2 regions of the Paraburkholderia terricola genome follow, and region 1 is predicted to be linked to the other one. Evidence: riboswitches for the same ligand, from Rfam matches in the RefSeq annotation. Region 1 holds a riboswitch; the other holds the start of a gene.
What was found. Region 1 has a riboswitch for thiamine pyrophosphate ahead of thiC (phosphomethylpyrimidine synthase ThiC). Riboswitches for the same ligand answer to the same signal wherever they lie in the genome.
Positions count from the first base shown of each region.

Region 1 (7,583 bases):
CGCGAGGCGCTTACCGGCACGAATAACGATTCGAGCAAGTGGGAACCCAAGCCGAACGATCCGGGCCTCGAGCAGGAATACCTGAAGCGGCTGATGGCGGCGCTCGCGCTGGCCGATTCGCGCGCGCAAGGCGGCGGTACGCAAAGCGCCGAGGTTTCGCCGGCCGGCGCGCAAACCGCGCCGGGCGCGGCCACGGCGGGCGCGAAGTCGGCGGCCGCGGCTACGGCGGCGCAAAACGTCGCGCTGTCGGCGCAGCAGCCGGTGCGGGATCCGGATTCGGCGAACGCGCCGTCGCAGCTCGCCTCCAGCGAATTGACGCTCGGCGAGCCGTATGACCGGGCCTGGTTGCGCGTGGGTCTCGCGCTCGATCGCAGCAACTTCACCGTCGACGATCGCGATTTGACGCGTGGCCTGTACTTCGTGCGCTACGTCGATCCGAAGGATATGACGTCGGCGGAGCAGGGCTTCTGGAGCCAGGTCTTCCACGGCAAGAAGGAGAAGGTGGCCAAGCAGTATCTCGTGAACGTCCGCGCGATCACGCCCAACGAGACCCGCGTGGCCGTGGTCGACGACAAGGGCAATATCCAGGACGGCCCGCAGGCCAACCAGATCATGAGTCTGATGGCCGATCAGTTGCGCTGAGCGAAGCCGCGGCAGGCAAATGCGCCTGAATGAAAACCCGCCCGGAACCATTCCGGGCGGGTTTTTTTATGCGCGTTTTTTGTCGCGTTCGAGCGGTAACGGCGAATTCGGTCGGCATGCCGGCGGCGCGGCGTTTAGAGGTGGGACCAGCGCGCGGGGCATCGTTCGGAGGCGGCGCGTCATGGCGCGCAGCGCGTTGCCGGACCCACGGGACCGGGTTACCCACCCGATCCGAGTGGCGGGGGTTCGCCCCGCACCGCCTGCAGAGTTGATGCCGGCCCGATGACGGCCTGCGCGTGCATGGCCTTGGTGACCCCGTCGTCTATCCTCGTAGGGCGACGGTTTCGCCCGCACTCCGGTGGAGTGCGGGCTACTGTTGATGCTTTGGTTCGGTCCCCGGCGTGCGGGGCCAGACGGATCAGGGGGAAGCAGCGCCCCCGGAACGCATCGCGCCAAACGCCGCTCAGGTGTCGGCGCGTCGTGTCCCGATCCACGGCAGGCGTTTGATCACGCCCGTGGCGAGGGCGGTGCCCACCAGAATCACCCCGCAGCCTTCCAGCATGCTCGGCGACACGCCTTCGCCGAGAAACAGCGCCCCCCACAAAATGCCGAAGATCGGAATCACGAAGGTCACGGTGATCGCGCGCGCCGGTCCCGCCACCGCAATCAAATGAAAGAACAGCATATAGGCGACGCCGGTACACGCGATCCCGAGCGCAAGCACCGCGCCCCAAGCCTGCAGCGAGACCGGCGCGGCCGGCCAGTAGATGACGGCAAGGGGCAGCAATACGATGGTCGCGCCGGTCATCGTACCGGTGGCGACGGTCAGCGCGTCGACGCCGGTCAGATGGCGTTTCGTGTAGTTGGCGGCAATGCCATACAGCAAGGTTGCGCCGAGCGCCGCGCCGGCCGCGAGCGCGGTGCTGAGCGGCGTGGCCGCCGAGCCGTTCGGCGTGGCGATCTGATCCCAGACGAGCATCAATACGCCGAGAAAGCCGATCACGAGGCCGAGCGTGCGCAGCGCGCTCAGGCGATCACGCAGCCAGAGAAAGGCGACCAGCGCGCCCCACAGCGGCGTGGTCGCGTTGATCACCGACGTGACGCCCGCCGACAACGTCAACTCGGCATACGCGAACAGGCAGAACGGCGCCGCCGAATTCAGAATGCCGACCACCAGCAGCGGAAAGGCGCGGGTGCGCAGGATCGTCGCCGATTGAGCCAGCGGCCGCCGAGCGATCAGCACGACCGCTAGAAAGGCCGCGCCGATGCCGACGCGCAGCGCCATCAACGGCGCGACGCCGAAGTCGGTCACGCCGACGCGAATGAACAGAAACGATGCGCCCCAGAGGGCGGCGAGGATAAGCAACTGCAGCAGGTTTTTAGTATTCATCGGGAGGGCGCCGCGCGCGGTTGAGTCGAGACGTCAATGCATCCTAGCAGCGCAATCGCGCGAAACGTTTCATGCTGGAATGAAACGGCAAGATTCGGGAATAAAGGCGTCTGACGGACGTCATCGTAAGCGCCGTGGCGGACGCGCACCAAGCGAGCAATTTTCACGCTGATGTGAGAAAAATTGCCACTTCGACCATGCACAGGGAGGCACCCGACGCCTCGCACTGCGCATTCGTTCAGTGATGGTAGCCGCGTCCGCCGCGATGCCCGCCCCAACCCCAGCCGAAGCCGATCGACAGCGAAGGCGCGTACCAGCCTGGGTAGCCGTATCCGTAATAGGCGGGATACGCAGGATACACAGGCGCCGGATAGTAAGCGGGATAAGCCGGCGCGACGTACACGGGCGGCTGGGCGACCACATAGGCGGGCGGCGAACTGGGCGGTCCGGCTTGCCCTTGTTGCGCCGGCTCGGTCTGTTGCGGCTGGCTGGCCGAGTCGCCGACGGTGCCGAGCGGCACTTCGCGTTGCGCCATAGTGGCCGGCACTGTCGCGTAGTACGGGTAGTACGCCGGATAATAGCCGTAGGGGTAATAGCAACCGGATAACGCCAGCGCACACGCGGCGGCGCCGAGCGCGAGTCCCGTTCGCGGAAGACGGAACAGGCTGCGCGGCGGCCGCTGGCCGATCGCACCGAGAGGATTAGTGACGCGGGACTTCATGACGCGCTCCTGGTTTGCATCCGACGCCCCCGTTCGGGGCGTAACGCCATGAGCTTACGCTGCTCACGCGATAACCGGATTGCGAAACCGTAACGGCGTATTTCGCCTCGTTGCTCCGAGGCGATGTGACGAAGCGGCTTGACTGGAGACGCTCGTCTCCTCAAAAGCGCTTCGCAAATCAGACGCGGGCGGATTCTTCAGCCCCGCCCGCGTTCAACCCAAGCCATTTACTCGACGCACGAGCGTCGCTCACTTGCCAACCTGGTTGCCAATCACGCCGCCGACTGCCGCGCCGCCCAGTGTCGACAGCGCGTTGCCGCCGATCGCCGCGCCCGCGACGCCGCCCACGCCCGCGCCGATTGCCGTATCCCGTTGACGCGTGGTCATGCCTTCACACGCGGTGAGGCTCGCGACGACCGCGACAATGGTTGCGAAGGTGCCCATCCGACGAATCGTTTTCATGATGTCTACTCCCCTGACTGAGGTCCGAAACGAATTTCGAAGCCGTTATTCGGAAATGAACGGTTCTCCCCGTCCTTGCATTTGATCTTATCGCCGCAGCCCGTATCCAGATGTGTGCGCTTGTCAGCGGACTGCCGGTTTCGTAATCAAATGTTTCCCCATGTCCAGCATGACGCGTGCCTGCTGCGCGCGCCAATGCAAAAGCCCGCCAGCGGCGGGCTTCGATGCTGCGATGCAGCGCGTCGATGCAGGGAACGACGCGCGCGCCGCTCCCTCTGTTCCTCGACGCTTACTGCCGCTGATAAATCTCAGCGCCTTTCTTCATGAACTCGATCGACTTCACTTCCATGCCTTTCTTCAGCGCTTCGTCGTCGGTCACGCCTTGCTGCGCCGCGAATTCGCGCACGTCCTGCGTGATCTTCATCGAACAGAAGTGCGGGCCGCACATCGAACAGAAGTGCGCGACCTTGGCCGAGTCCTTCGGCAGCGTTTCATCGTGGAATTCGCGCGCTTTGTCCGGATCGAGACCGAGGTTGAACTGGTCTTCCCAGCGGAATTCGAAGCGCGCCTTCGACAACGCGTTGTCACGCACCTGCGCGCCCGGATGGCCCTTCGCCAGATCGGCGGCGTGCGCGGCGAGCTTGTACGTGATGATGCCGGTCTTCACGTCGTCCTTGTTCGGCAACCCGAGGTGTTCCTTCGGGGTGACGTAGCAAAGCATGGCGGTGCCGAACCAGCCGATCATCGCCGCGCCGATGCCCGACGTGATGTGGTCGTAGCCGGGCGCGATGTCGGTGGTCAACGGTCCGAGCGTGTAGAACGGCGCTTCGTCGCACCATTCCAGTTGCAGGTCCATGTTCTCCTTGATCAACTGCATCGGCACGTGGCCGGGGCCTTCGATCATCGTCTGCACGTCGTGCTTCCACGCGATCTGCGTGAGTTCGCCGAGCGTCTTGAGTTCGCCCAGTTGCGCTTCGTCGTTCGCGTCGTAGATCGAGCCGGGACGCAGGCCGTCGCCAAGCGAGAAGGCCACGTCGTACGCCTTCATGATTTCGCAGATGTCTTCGAAATGTTCGTACAGGAAGCTTTCCTTGTGATGCGCGAGGCACCACTTCGCCATGATCGAGCCGCCGCGCGAGACGATGCCCGTCATGCGCCTGGCCGTGAGCGGCACGTATTGCAGACGCACGCCCGCATGGATCGTGAAGTAGTCGACGCCTTGCTCGGCCTGCTCGATCAGCGTGTCGCGGAAGATTTCCCAGGTCAGATCCTCGGCCTTGCCGTTGACCTTTTCCAGCGCCTGATAGATCGGCACCGTGCCGATCGGCACCGGCGAGTTGCGGATGATCCACTCGCGCGTTTCGTGAATGTGCTTGCCGGTGGACAGATCCATCACCGTGTCGCCGCCCCAGCGGATCGCCCACGTCATCTTGTCGACTTCCTCGCCGATCGACGACGTCACCGCCGAGTTGCCGATGTTCGCATTCACCTTCACGAGGAAGTTGCGGCCGATGATCATCGGCTCGCTTTCCGGGTGATTGATGTTGTTCGGAATGATCGCGCGGCCGCGGGCGACTTCCTCGCGCACGAATTCGGGCGTGATCTCCTTCAGACCGTCGGGGCCGAACGCGCTCGCGCCGAACGCCTGGCCCGGATGCTGGCGGCCCATCATCGCGGCGAGTTTTTCGCCGTTCGGGCCGCTCGTCTTCAGGCTTTCCAGATAGGCGGCGCGCTGCTGGTTCTCGCGAATCGCGATGTATTCCATTTCCGGCGTGATGATGCCGCGACGCGCGTAGTGCATCTGCGACACGTTGGCGCCCGCCTTGGCGCGGCGCGGCGTGCGGTGCAGGCCCTGGAAGCGCAATTCTGCGGTGGCGGGGTCGGCGGCGCGTTCGCGGCCGTAGTCGCTCGTGAGACCCGTCAGCGCTTCGGTGTCGCCGCGCTCTTCGATCCAGGCTTGACGCAGCGCGGGCAGACCGGCGCGGATGTCGATCTTCGCCTCAGGATCGGAGTAGGGGCCCGACGTGTCGTAGACATAGACCGGCGGATTTTTCTCGCCGCCGAAACTGTCCGGCGTATCGGCCTGGGAGATTTCACGCATCGGCACGCGGATGTCGGGCCGCGAGCCGGTCACGTAGACCTTGCGCGAATTCGGCAGCGGGGCGACAGCGGCGGCATCGACGTGGGCGTCGGCGGAAAGGAACTTCGGATTGGCGTTCATGCTTATCTCCTGTGTCGACCAGAGTTGGCGCTGGTCCCATGCAAGGCAATGTGGGGCCGCTAAGCAGGAGATGAGATGAATGTCGTCGGAAATCGCGAGAAATGAAACCAGACCCGCTGCGAAATCCGTACGCTTCCCTGCGCTGGCATTATCCAGATCAGGTTCAAAGGGTATTTCTCACCCACGCAACACGGACCTCCAACCTCCGTGCGACGCAGGACCCCCGCGTTAGCAGCGCACACAATACACTGCGCGAGCGCTGCTTGGCAACCGTCTCGATAATTCGAACGCCGGTCGGCGGCGTACTATTCCATGAAGACCGCGGCGCGGCCGGACATGATGCGGCGCAACAGTGGCGCCTCGCACGCGTGCCGCTTACAACATGAAATCACAACGTGAAATCGTCGGCGGCTTCCGGTTGAAACAGGATTTTGTCGAGCTTCAGCACCTTCGGCGTGCCGCTCGGCGGCGTGAAGCTGATGCGTTCGCCGCGTTTGGCGCCGAGCAAGGCAAGTCCGACCGGCGAGAACACGTTTAGGCGGCCCTGCGCGAAATCCGCATTGGGCGGATAGACGACGGTCCAGGTCATGTGCTCGCCAGTGCTTTCGTCGATCAGCGTGGCTTGCGAATTCATCGTGACCACGTTGGCGGGAATCTCGCGGGCGTCGACGATCACCGCGCGTTCCAGCACGTCGTCGAGCATGTCCTGCATTTTCGCGTCGGCGCCCGGCGCGGCCGCATGCTTCTCGAGACGGGCGACGTCGAGTTCGGTGAGGTAACAGGTTTTCGTCTTTTTCATGACGGGTGCTCCAATTCAATTCAATCTGCAGGTGAGGGGACAGCGTGCGGATGAGATCGGCCCGGAGCCCGACGATGCGGCTCCGGTATAGGAGGGAGCAGCGTTAGATCGGGCGCCGGGCGGCGGGAAGCGGGAGCGTTCGGGACGGCTCGCCGGCATGGCACCGTGCGACGTCCGCGCACGCGTACCCGGTCGCGCCGCGGCGGCGCAAACGGGTGAAGGCACGGTAAGTCGGAAAGCGCATGAGAGTAGCCGGCAAGGTCGAAAGAAAGAGGTTCGCACAAGCGCCGCAAGACAGGGAACCGGCGCGATGGAAGACCCATGTTAGCACGGGCCATGCGCCCCTCAGTCTCTCAATTCGATGTCGGGCGATGCGCGGCGTCAGACAAAAAATTCAAAACGGGGTGTCATAACCCACCGCATCGTTCGACAAACGTGCAGACCCTGTTGGCGCACGTCATGCAAACCTTCCGCCGCGCGGCAAGCCGCGGAATTCGCCGCTTGCCGTTGATCGCGCCGCGGCCTTCGTTCACGGAGAATCTCATGGCAACTTCTCATGCATTGCGCGAAAGCGCGCCGCCCGCCAAGCCGCAAAGCGGCGCGATTCATCCGCTGTGGGTGCGCGTCACGCATTGGCTCAACGCACTCGCGGCCATCGTGATGATGCTCTCCGGCTGGCGCATCTACAACGCCTCGCCGATCTTTCCGGGCTTTCGTTTCGCGCCGGAAATCACGCTCGGCGGCTGGCTCGGCGGCGCGCTCCAATGGCATTTCGCGGCGATGTGGCTGCTGGTCTTCAACGGTCTCTTGTATCTCGCGCTGAATCTCGCGAGCGGGCGCTTCGTGCGCAAGTTCCTGCCCATCTCGCCGCGCGCCGTGCTGCACGACCTCATCGCCGCGCTGACCGGCAAGCTCTCGCACGCCGATCTGCGCGTCTATAACGCGGTGCAGAAATTCGCCTACCTGTTCGTCGTTTGCGACCTGATCGTGCTGGTGCTGTCGGGCCTCGCGATCTGGAAGTCGGTGCAGTTTCCGCTGCTGCGCGAACTGATGGGCGGCTACGACAACGCACGCATCGTCCACTTCTTCGCGATGTCGCTGATGGCGGCGTTCATCGTCGTGCATCTGGCGATGGTGGCGCTCGTGCCGCGCTCGCTCGTCGCCATGCTGCGCGGACGTTGAGCCGCTTACGCCAAGCCCGAGGATACCGAATCATGAACAAGCCCAATCCAGAATCCGCTCGGCCGACCGGCCAACGGCTCGACCGCGAGTCGATCCTGATCGACGCCCGGCGCGAACTCGCGATGCCGTCGCGGCGCCTCTTCGGCAAACGGCTGCTGACGCTCGG
Region 1 is NZ_CP024941.1:2,729,962-2,737,544, reverse strand. Features, by position in the region: gene bamC (outer membrane protein assembly factor BamC) at 1-642, shown strand, start outside; gene CUJ90_RS12115 (DMT family transporter) at 1,106-2,032, opposite strand; gene CUJ90_RS12110 (hypothetical protein) at 2,271-2,753, opposite strand; gene CUJ90_RS12105 (glycine zipper 2TM domain-containing protein) at 3,003-3,215, opposite strand; gene thiC (phosphomethylpyrimidine synthase ThiC) at 3,505-5,436, opposite strand; TPP riboswitch at 5,553-5,671, opposite strand; gene CUJ90_RS12095 (GreA/GreB family elongation factor) at 5,825-6,235, opposite strand; gene CUJ90_RS12090 (cytochrome b/b6 domain-containing protein) at 6,779-7,417, shown strand; gene CUJ90_RS12085 (molybdopterin-dependent oxidoreductase) at 7,450-7,583, shown strand, end outside.

Region 2 (7,583 bases), 920 kb from region 1:
CACGTAACCGCCCAACACGCCGACCGCGCTGAAAATCGCCGCCAGGATGGGCATCGCAATGATGCCGGCCCACAGGCGCGGCGCGACCACGACCTTGACCGGGTCGACGGCCATCATTTCCATCGCGGTGAGTTGCTCGCCCGCCTTCATCAAACCGATCTCGGCGGTGAGCGATGTGCCGGCGCGGCCCGCGAACAGCAGCGCGGTGACCACCGGCCCCAGTTCGCGCACGAGCGACAGCGCCACCAGCAGCCCGAGCGCCTGCTCGGAGCCGTAGCGGTTCAGCGTGTAATAGCCTTGCAGGCCGAGCACGAAGCCGACGAACAGCCCCGACACGGCGATGATCACCAGCGAATAATTACCCAGGAAGTGGATCTGCTTCGTGACAAGCCGCGGCCGGCGCAGCAGCGGGAAAAATTCGAGCACCAGCCGGAAGAAGAAGCGCGTGGCGTAGCCGGCCGTGCCGAGCACGTCGAGCACCGAGCGGCCGACCGAACTGATCAGCGAGCCGATCATGACTGGCCTCCGCCAATGCCGAAGTCCGCCGCGAGCGGCGTCTTGCTGGGATAGTGGAATTTGAACGGGCCGTCCGGCGCTCCGTCGATGAACTGCCGCACCGTGGGATCGGTGGACGCGCGCAGTTCGGCCGGCGTGCCCTCGGCATGAACGCCGCCGTTGGCGAGGAAATACACGTAATCGGCGATGGCGAACGATTCGGGCACGTCGTGCGTGACCAGAATGGAGGTGGCGCCAAGCGCCTGATTCAGCGCGCGGATCAGATTCGCGGTGATGCCGAGCGAGATTGGATCGAGGCCGGCGAAGGGCTCGTCGTACATCATCAACTCGGGGTCGAGCGCGATGGCGCGCGCCAGCGCCACGCGCCGCGCCATGCCGCCCGAAATCTCCGACGGCAGCAACTGCCGCGCGCCGCGCAAGCCCACCGCGTTGAGTTTCATCAACACGAGGTCGCGGAGCAGTTCTTCGGGGAGATCGGTGTGCTCGCGCAGCGCGAACGCCACGTTTTCGAACACCGACATGTCGGTGAAAAGCGCGCCGAACTGGAACAGCATGCCCATCTTGCGGCGCAGCGCGTAGAGGCCGTCGCGCGTCTGCTGGCCGACGTCCTGGCCGTGAAACAGGATCTGACCGCGCTGCGCGCGTACCAGACCGCCGATCAGACGCAGCACCGTGGTTTTGCCGCAACCCGAGCCGCCCATGACCGCCACCACCTGCCCGCGCCTGAAGCGCAGATTCAGGTTCGACAGGACGGGCCGGTCGCCATAACCGAAGTCGACGTCGCGCAGCTCGAGTAAGGTCTCGGGAGAGGAAGACACGAAACTGACAGTCCTTTTACACGGAAGGCCGAATTATAGGGCCATCATGCAAAAGTTGCCGTGAGGAGCCCCGTCCCTTTACCCAACTTGACGATTATTGCGTAAACAATTGTTGCAGTGCAGAAACGGCGGCGGCGGGGTCCGCCGCTTCCGTCACCGCCCGCACCACGGCCGCGCAACCCACGCCGGTCGCCAGCACGTCCGGCAGCACCTGCAGGTCGATTCCACCGATCGCCACGAGCGGCACCACGCCGTCGAGCAGGCGCACATACCGGGCGAGGCGTCTGAGGCCCTGCGGCGCGGTGGGCATGACCTTGGTGGTGGTCGGAAAAACCGCGCCCAGCGCGACATAGCTTGGCCGGAAATGCAGCGCCTTGAGAATCTCGTAGAAGCCGTGCGTCGAAAGGCCGAGGCGAATGCCGGCTGCGGCGAGCGCGGAAAGATCCGCGCTATGCAGGTCTTCCTGGCCCAGATGAACACCGTACGCGCCCGCTTCCAGCGCGGCCTGCCAATGATCGTTGATGAACACCTGCGCGTCGTGTTGCCGGCCGACCGCCACGCAACGGGCGATTTCGCGCTTGAGTTCGTCGGCGGGATGAGCCGACTTGCGGCGCAACTGAACCGTCTTCACGCCTAGGCCCACCACCCGTTCCACCCACTCCGCGGTCGGCAGAACCGGGTACAAACCCAGTCGCTCCGGGCAGCGCGCGAATGCTTGCGCGGGCGCGTCCGGCAGGCCGGCGAGACGCGGGAAATGCGCGAGATCGGACGGAAATGCGTCGTCGGCGCGGGTTTCGTCGCCATCGCGCCAGGCAAGCGCCAGCACCAGCGCGTCGTGGGGATCGAAACCACAGTCCAGAAACGCGGCCAGCGCGGGAATCCAGTCTTCCGCCAGATGGCCTTCCAGGCGGTATTTTTCGCCGCCCAGGTGCAGCGTCGCGGTCTCCTGCGCCGCCTCGATCACCCCGGCGCCCTGCACCAGCCAGCGCGCCACCTGCTCGCCATGCCGCTGCGCGTCCGCGACGATGATCAGGTCGCCGCCGTTCGGCTCGTCCGGCGCGGTCAAACAGATGCGCCACGGCGCGTGCGTCGGCGGCCAGTCGCCGAGGCGCGCACGAATGCGCTCCGCGGCTTCGGTGAGTTCGTCGGCGGGCGGCCAGAACAGGTCGCGATCTTTCAAAGCCAGAGTCTGCGTCATGCGGCGCTCCCGTCTTGATGCCAGAACGGCATGCCGACCACCGGCGTGCTCGCGTGCGCGCTTTCGCGCTCGGCCATCGGCCCCGCCAGAAACGCCTGGCGGCCCGCCTCGACGCCCAGCGCGAAGGCCCGCGCCATCGCGTCGGGGTGCGTGGCCTGCGACACGGCGGTGTTCAGCAGCACGCCGTCGAAGCCCCACTCCATCACCTGCGCCGCGTGCGACGGCACGCCGAGACCGGCGTCGACGATCAGCGGCACGTCCGGCAGCCGCTCGCGCAGCACCCGCAGCCCGTATGGATTGATCACGCCCTTACCGGTGCCGATCGGCGCACCCCACGGCATCAGCGCCTCACAGCCGGCATCGAGCAGACGGCGGCCGATCACCAGGTCCTCGGTGCAATACGGCAGCACCTTGAAGCCGTCCTTGACCAGTTGCGCGGCCGCTTCGATCAGACCGACCGGGTCGGGCTGGAGCGTGTAGTCGTCGCCGATCAGTTCCAGCTTGATCCACTCGGTTTCGAAGATTTCGCGCGCCATGTGCGCGGTGGTCACCGCCTCGCCGACGGTCAGGCAGCCGGCCGTATTCGGCAGCAGCGGCACGCCGTGACGCTTGAGCAGATCGAAGAAGCCGGCTTCCGCGCCGCCTTCGTTCATCTGCCGGCGCAACGCGACGGTCACCATGCCGGGCCGCGCCGCGTCGATCGAATCGGATAACGATTGCAGCGACGGATAGCGCGACGTGCCGAGCAGCACGCGGCTCGCGAAGGTTTGGCCGTAGAGCGTGAGCGCGTCCGCGGGTTTTGGGGAAGTCATTTGCATCATGCTGGTCTCCGGCAATGCGTGGCGCGGGCTCAACCGCCGGCCACGGGCTGCACGACATCGAGCTTGTCGCCCGGCTGCAGCGCGCGCGCCGCATGCTGGGCACGCGCGACGAAATCGCCGTTCAGCGCGACCGCGAACGGCGGACGCGCGCCATACGCGGCGAGCGCATCGGCGACAGTCGCGCCTTCGGGCAGCGACAACGGCTTCTGGTTGATATGAATGTCCATGGTGTTCGAATACGGTTCAATCGATGACTGACGAAACTGCATGGCGCGTGCCTCGCTCATGCCGGCTCCCGCGCGCAATCCAGTTGAAACAGCTCGCTCCAGCGCGCCGCCTGCCGCCAGTCGGCGAAGGCGTCGGCACCGCCGATGCGGCCTTCGAGCAGCGCGGCCGCGAAGCGCACGGCTTCGTCGGCGACTTCGGGCACGATCATGTAGCCGTGCCGGTACAGGCCGTTCACGCGCAGCGTCCGCGCGCCATCCCACAGCAAGGCCGGACGGTGGTCCGGCAGGGTCGGACGGCACTGCGAATTCAGTTCGAGAATGCGCGCCTCGCCGAAGCCGGGATGCACGGAAAACGCCGCGCTCAGCAGTTCGAGCGCCGAGCGCACGCTGACGGGCGACATGTCCTCGCCTTCCACCTCGGTGGCGCCGATCACGTAGAGATCGTCCTGCTTCGGCGCGATATAGAGCGGGTAGCGCGGATGCAGCAGGCGCACTGGCCGCGTCAGCCTGATTCCCGGCGCATGCACGCGCGCCACTTCACCGCGAATGCCGCGCAGCGTGGGCAGCACCGGCTTCGCGCCTAAACCCCGGCAGTCGATGGTGATGCGCGCGGCAGGCAGCGCGCGGTCATCGACCGGCGTGTTCCAGTGTGTTTCCACGCCGCGCTGGGCGAGGCCCGCGGCGAGCGCGGCCAGCACCTGGCGGTTATCCAGTTGGCCTTCGCGCGGCAGCAGCCAGCCCTGATTGAAGCGGCCCGCCAAGGCCGGTTCGGCCGCGCCGACCTGGTCGCCCGAGAGCGTCACGAAGCCGCCGTCGAGCAGTTCCGCAGGCGCATTCGAGCGCACGCGGCGCTCGAACAGCGGCGCCTCGGTGCGGTCGGCGTGATGCCAGACGACGAGCGTGCCGTTACGCTGGAAGAACACCGGCTCAGGCAATTCGGCGAGCACTTGCGGCCAGCTATCGAGCGAACTCGCGCCCAGCCGCGTGATCAGCAACTCGGCGCTGGCGGCTTCCGCGAGGGGCGCCAGCATGGCCGCTGCGACCCACGCGGCGGCTTGCGAACCGGCGGCGTCGCCGCGCTCGTAAAGCGCTACGCGATGCCCCTGACCGGCGAGACGCCATGCGACGAGGCGCCCGCAAAGTCCACCGCCGAGCACCGCGAAGTCGGGTTGTGCGGGACGGTTCATCGCGCGCGCTCCCAGTCACGACGGCAAGCGAGGCCGAAGCACTGCGACGCGCCGACATGACCGGCGAACGCGTGGCGAAGAGCAAAGCACATATCTGAAGAATAGGCGGTCATCGAGTCCTTTCCGTACGGCAAGAAACGCACGTACCCAGGACGAAACCGGCGGGTAAGGCCGGCCGGGCAAAAAATGCGTTCGAATGACGCACGCCGCCCGGCGGGGAATGGAAGACTGGCTGCTTCCGGAAACTTCCCGCGCCGGTATTACCCGGATCGGGTGCAAAGGGTCTCTCTCAGCCTTGCCACCGCGGCATGAAATCATGCAGCCTGTGGGCAAAGCACCCCTGTTTCGTCGAAGGCCATTAGACCATAAAAGCCGCGGCGCCCGCAAACGAGCGGCCCTTCATCACGCGCGGTTTGATCCGGCACCGATCTTTTGTTTCGTCGAGACGGACGAAGCCCGCGCTCTGGCACAATGCCTGGACCGGACGCCGCGAGACCGGGGCGCGGGCGGCACGCATGGCCGTCCACGCGCCGGCGGCATCGAGGCGAAGGAGTCCAACGCGACTTAACTTCCGCTTAAGGACTTCGCAACAGAATCGCTCAGCCGGACGGGCGCTCATCATCGCGCTTACGCCCGGAGCTTCGCCATTAAACCCGCCGTAGAGCGAAGAGGCGGGCGACCGACCGACGGCCAGCCCCGGACGGGCCAGTTTCATAGGACCGGCCCCGCTTTGAGCCAGTACTACACAGGATGCTCATGACAGCCAATACTTCTATCAGCCCAGTGCTCCCGCCGGACGAAAAAGTCTCCGCCTGGAGCCTCATCAAACCTTACTGGGTCTCCGAGGAACGAAAAATCGCATGGTCGCTGCTCGTCGCGATCATCGCGATGAATCTGCTGGTGGTGTGGATCAACGTGCGCCTGAACCGCTGGAGCGCCGACTTCTACAACGCGCTGCAAACCAAGAACGTGCACGACTTCCCGCATCTGCTGATGGTGTTCTCGGGCCTCGCGTTCGGCTTCATCATCCTCGCGGTGTACGGGCGCTATCTGCGCCAGATGCTCGGGTTCCGCTGGCGTCAGTGGCTGACCACGCGCTACCTCAACGAATGGCTGCACGACAGCGCCTTCTACCGGATCGAACGCGACCGGCTCGCCGACAACCCCGACCAGCGGATCAGCGACGATCTGCAATCGTTCGCCACCACCACGCTCTCGTTGACGCTCGATCTGCTTTCCACCGTCGTCACGCTGGTGTCGTTCATCACGATCCTGTGGTCGCTCGCCGGCGCGTTGACCATCTCGCTCGGCGGCATGCCGATTCATATTCCCGGCTACATGGTGTGGGCCGCGGCGCTCTACGCGGTGGCCGGTTCGCTGATCATCCAGAAGGTCGGCCATCCGCTCGTGTCGATCAACTATCAAGCGCAGAAAGTCGAGGCGGATTTCCGCTTCGGACTGATCCGCCTGCGCGAAAACGCCGAGCAGATCGCCTTCTACAACGGCATGGAGACCGAGAAGACCAACGCCCGCTCGCTGTTCGGCCGTATCCGCGACAACTGGTGGCAGGTGATGAAGTACACCAAGCGGCTCACCTTCGTGCTCAGCTTCTATGGTCAGATCGCGATCATCTTTCCGCTGGTGGTCGCGGCGCCGCGCTACTTCGCTGGCGCCTTCACGTTCGGCGTGCTGATGCAGATTTCGAGCGCGTTCGGCACCGTCAGCGATTCGTTCTCGTGGTTCATCAACAGTTACAGCACCTTGGTCGAATGGCGCGCCACCGTCAACCGGTTGCGCGAATTCAAGCGGGTCGTGCATGCTCCCAGGTTGAAGGAATCGGTCTCGCCCGCTACCGCGCACGGCGGCATCAACCTGCATTTCGTCGACGCCGACAAACTCAGCACCGAGGGTCTCACGCTCGCGCTGCCGAACGGCAACCCGCTGTCGCGCATTCGCGATATCGCGATCGAGCCGGGCTCGCGCTGGCTGGTGCGCGGTCCGTCCGGCTCGGGCAAGAGCACGCTGATGCGCGCGCTCGCGGGCCTGTGGCCGTTCGGCGACGGCTCCATCGACGCGCCGGTCAACGCGCGCATGATGTTCATTCCGCAAGTCAGCTACATGCCGATCGGCACGCTGAAAGCCGCGCTCACCTATCCGTCCGCAGCCGACACCTATACGGACGACGAATGCCGCGAGGCGCTCGTCACCTGCCGCCTGTCGGAGTACGCCGACCGTTTGCAGGAATCGGGACACTGGACGCGCATTCTCTCGCCGGGCGAACAGCAGCGCCTCGCCGCCGCGCGGGTGCTGCTGCACAAGCCGGATTACCTGTTCCTCGACGAAGCGACGAGCGCGCTCGACGCGGACAACGAAGCGCGTCTCTACCATTTGTTCACGGAGCGTCTGCCGAAGGCGGCGATCGTGAGCGTCGCGCATCGCGAATCGCTCGCGGCGTTCCATGACGAAACGCTCGAGGTCGAGCGTTCGGACGAAGCGGTGGCGGCATAAGCGAGGCAAGCGCAACACCCCGAAACACCAGGAAACACGCGAGAAGAGTTAGAAAGCATTTGCGAAGCGGGCAAGCTGTTCCCCGCTTTGAAAATGCCTCCCAGCAGCGACGATAGCCGTGCGGGCCGAACCCCGTCCCGCCCGCCCCGCCACTCACTGCTAACGGACTCTTCGCACATGTCATTCGATCGCCGCTCCCATCCCCTGACCCGGCGCTTCGCGCTTGCCCTCGGCGCAGCGCTGCTGCTCACGAGCGCCGCGCAAGCCGCCCAGCCCACCGAGCCGGCGGACGTCTGCCCCGCGCTCGA
Region 2 is NZ_CP024941.1:3,648,777-3,656,359, forward strand. Features, by position in the region: gene mlaE (lipid asymmetry maintenance ABC transporter permease subunit MlaE) at 1-504, opposite strand, end outside; gene CUJ90_RS16405 (ABC transporter ATP-binding protein) at 513-1,334, opposite strand; gene thiE (thiamine phosphate synthase) at 1,429-2,532, opposite strand; gene CUJ90_RS16415 (thiazole synthase) at 2,529-3,344, opposite strand; gene thiS (sulfur carrier protein ThiS) at 3,383-3,580, opposite strand; gene CUJ90_RS16425 (FAD-dependent oxidoreductase) at 3,637-4,767, opposite strand; TPP riboswitch at 4,997-5,119, opposite strand; gene CUJ90_RS16435 (ABC transporter ATP-binding protein/permease) at 5,524-7,275, shown strand; gene CUJ90_RS16440 (hypothetical protein) at 7,453-7,583, shown strand, end outside.
Region 2: another riboswitch for thiamine pyrophosphate. It lies ahead of CUJ90_RS16425 (FAD-dependent oxidoreductase); the one in region 1 lies ahead of thiC (phosphomethylpyrimidine synthase ThiC).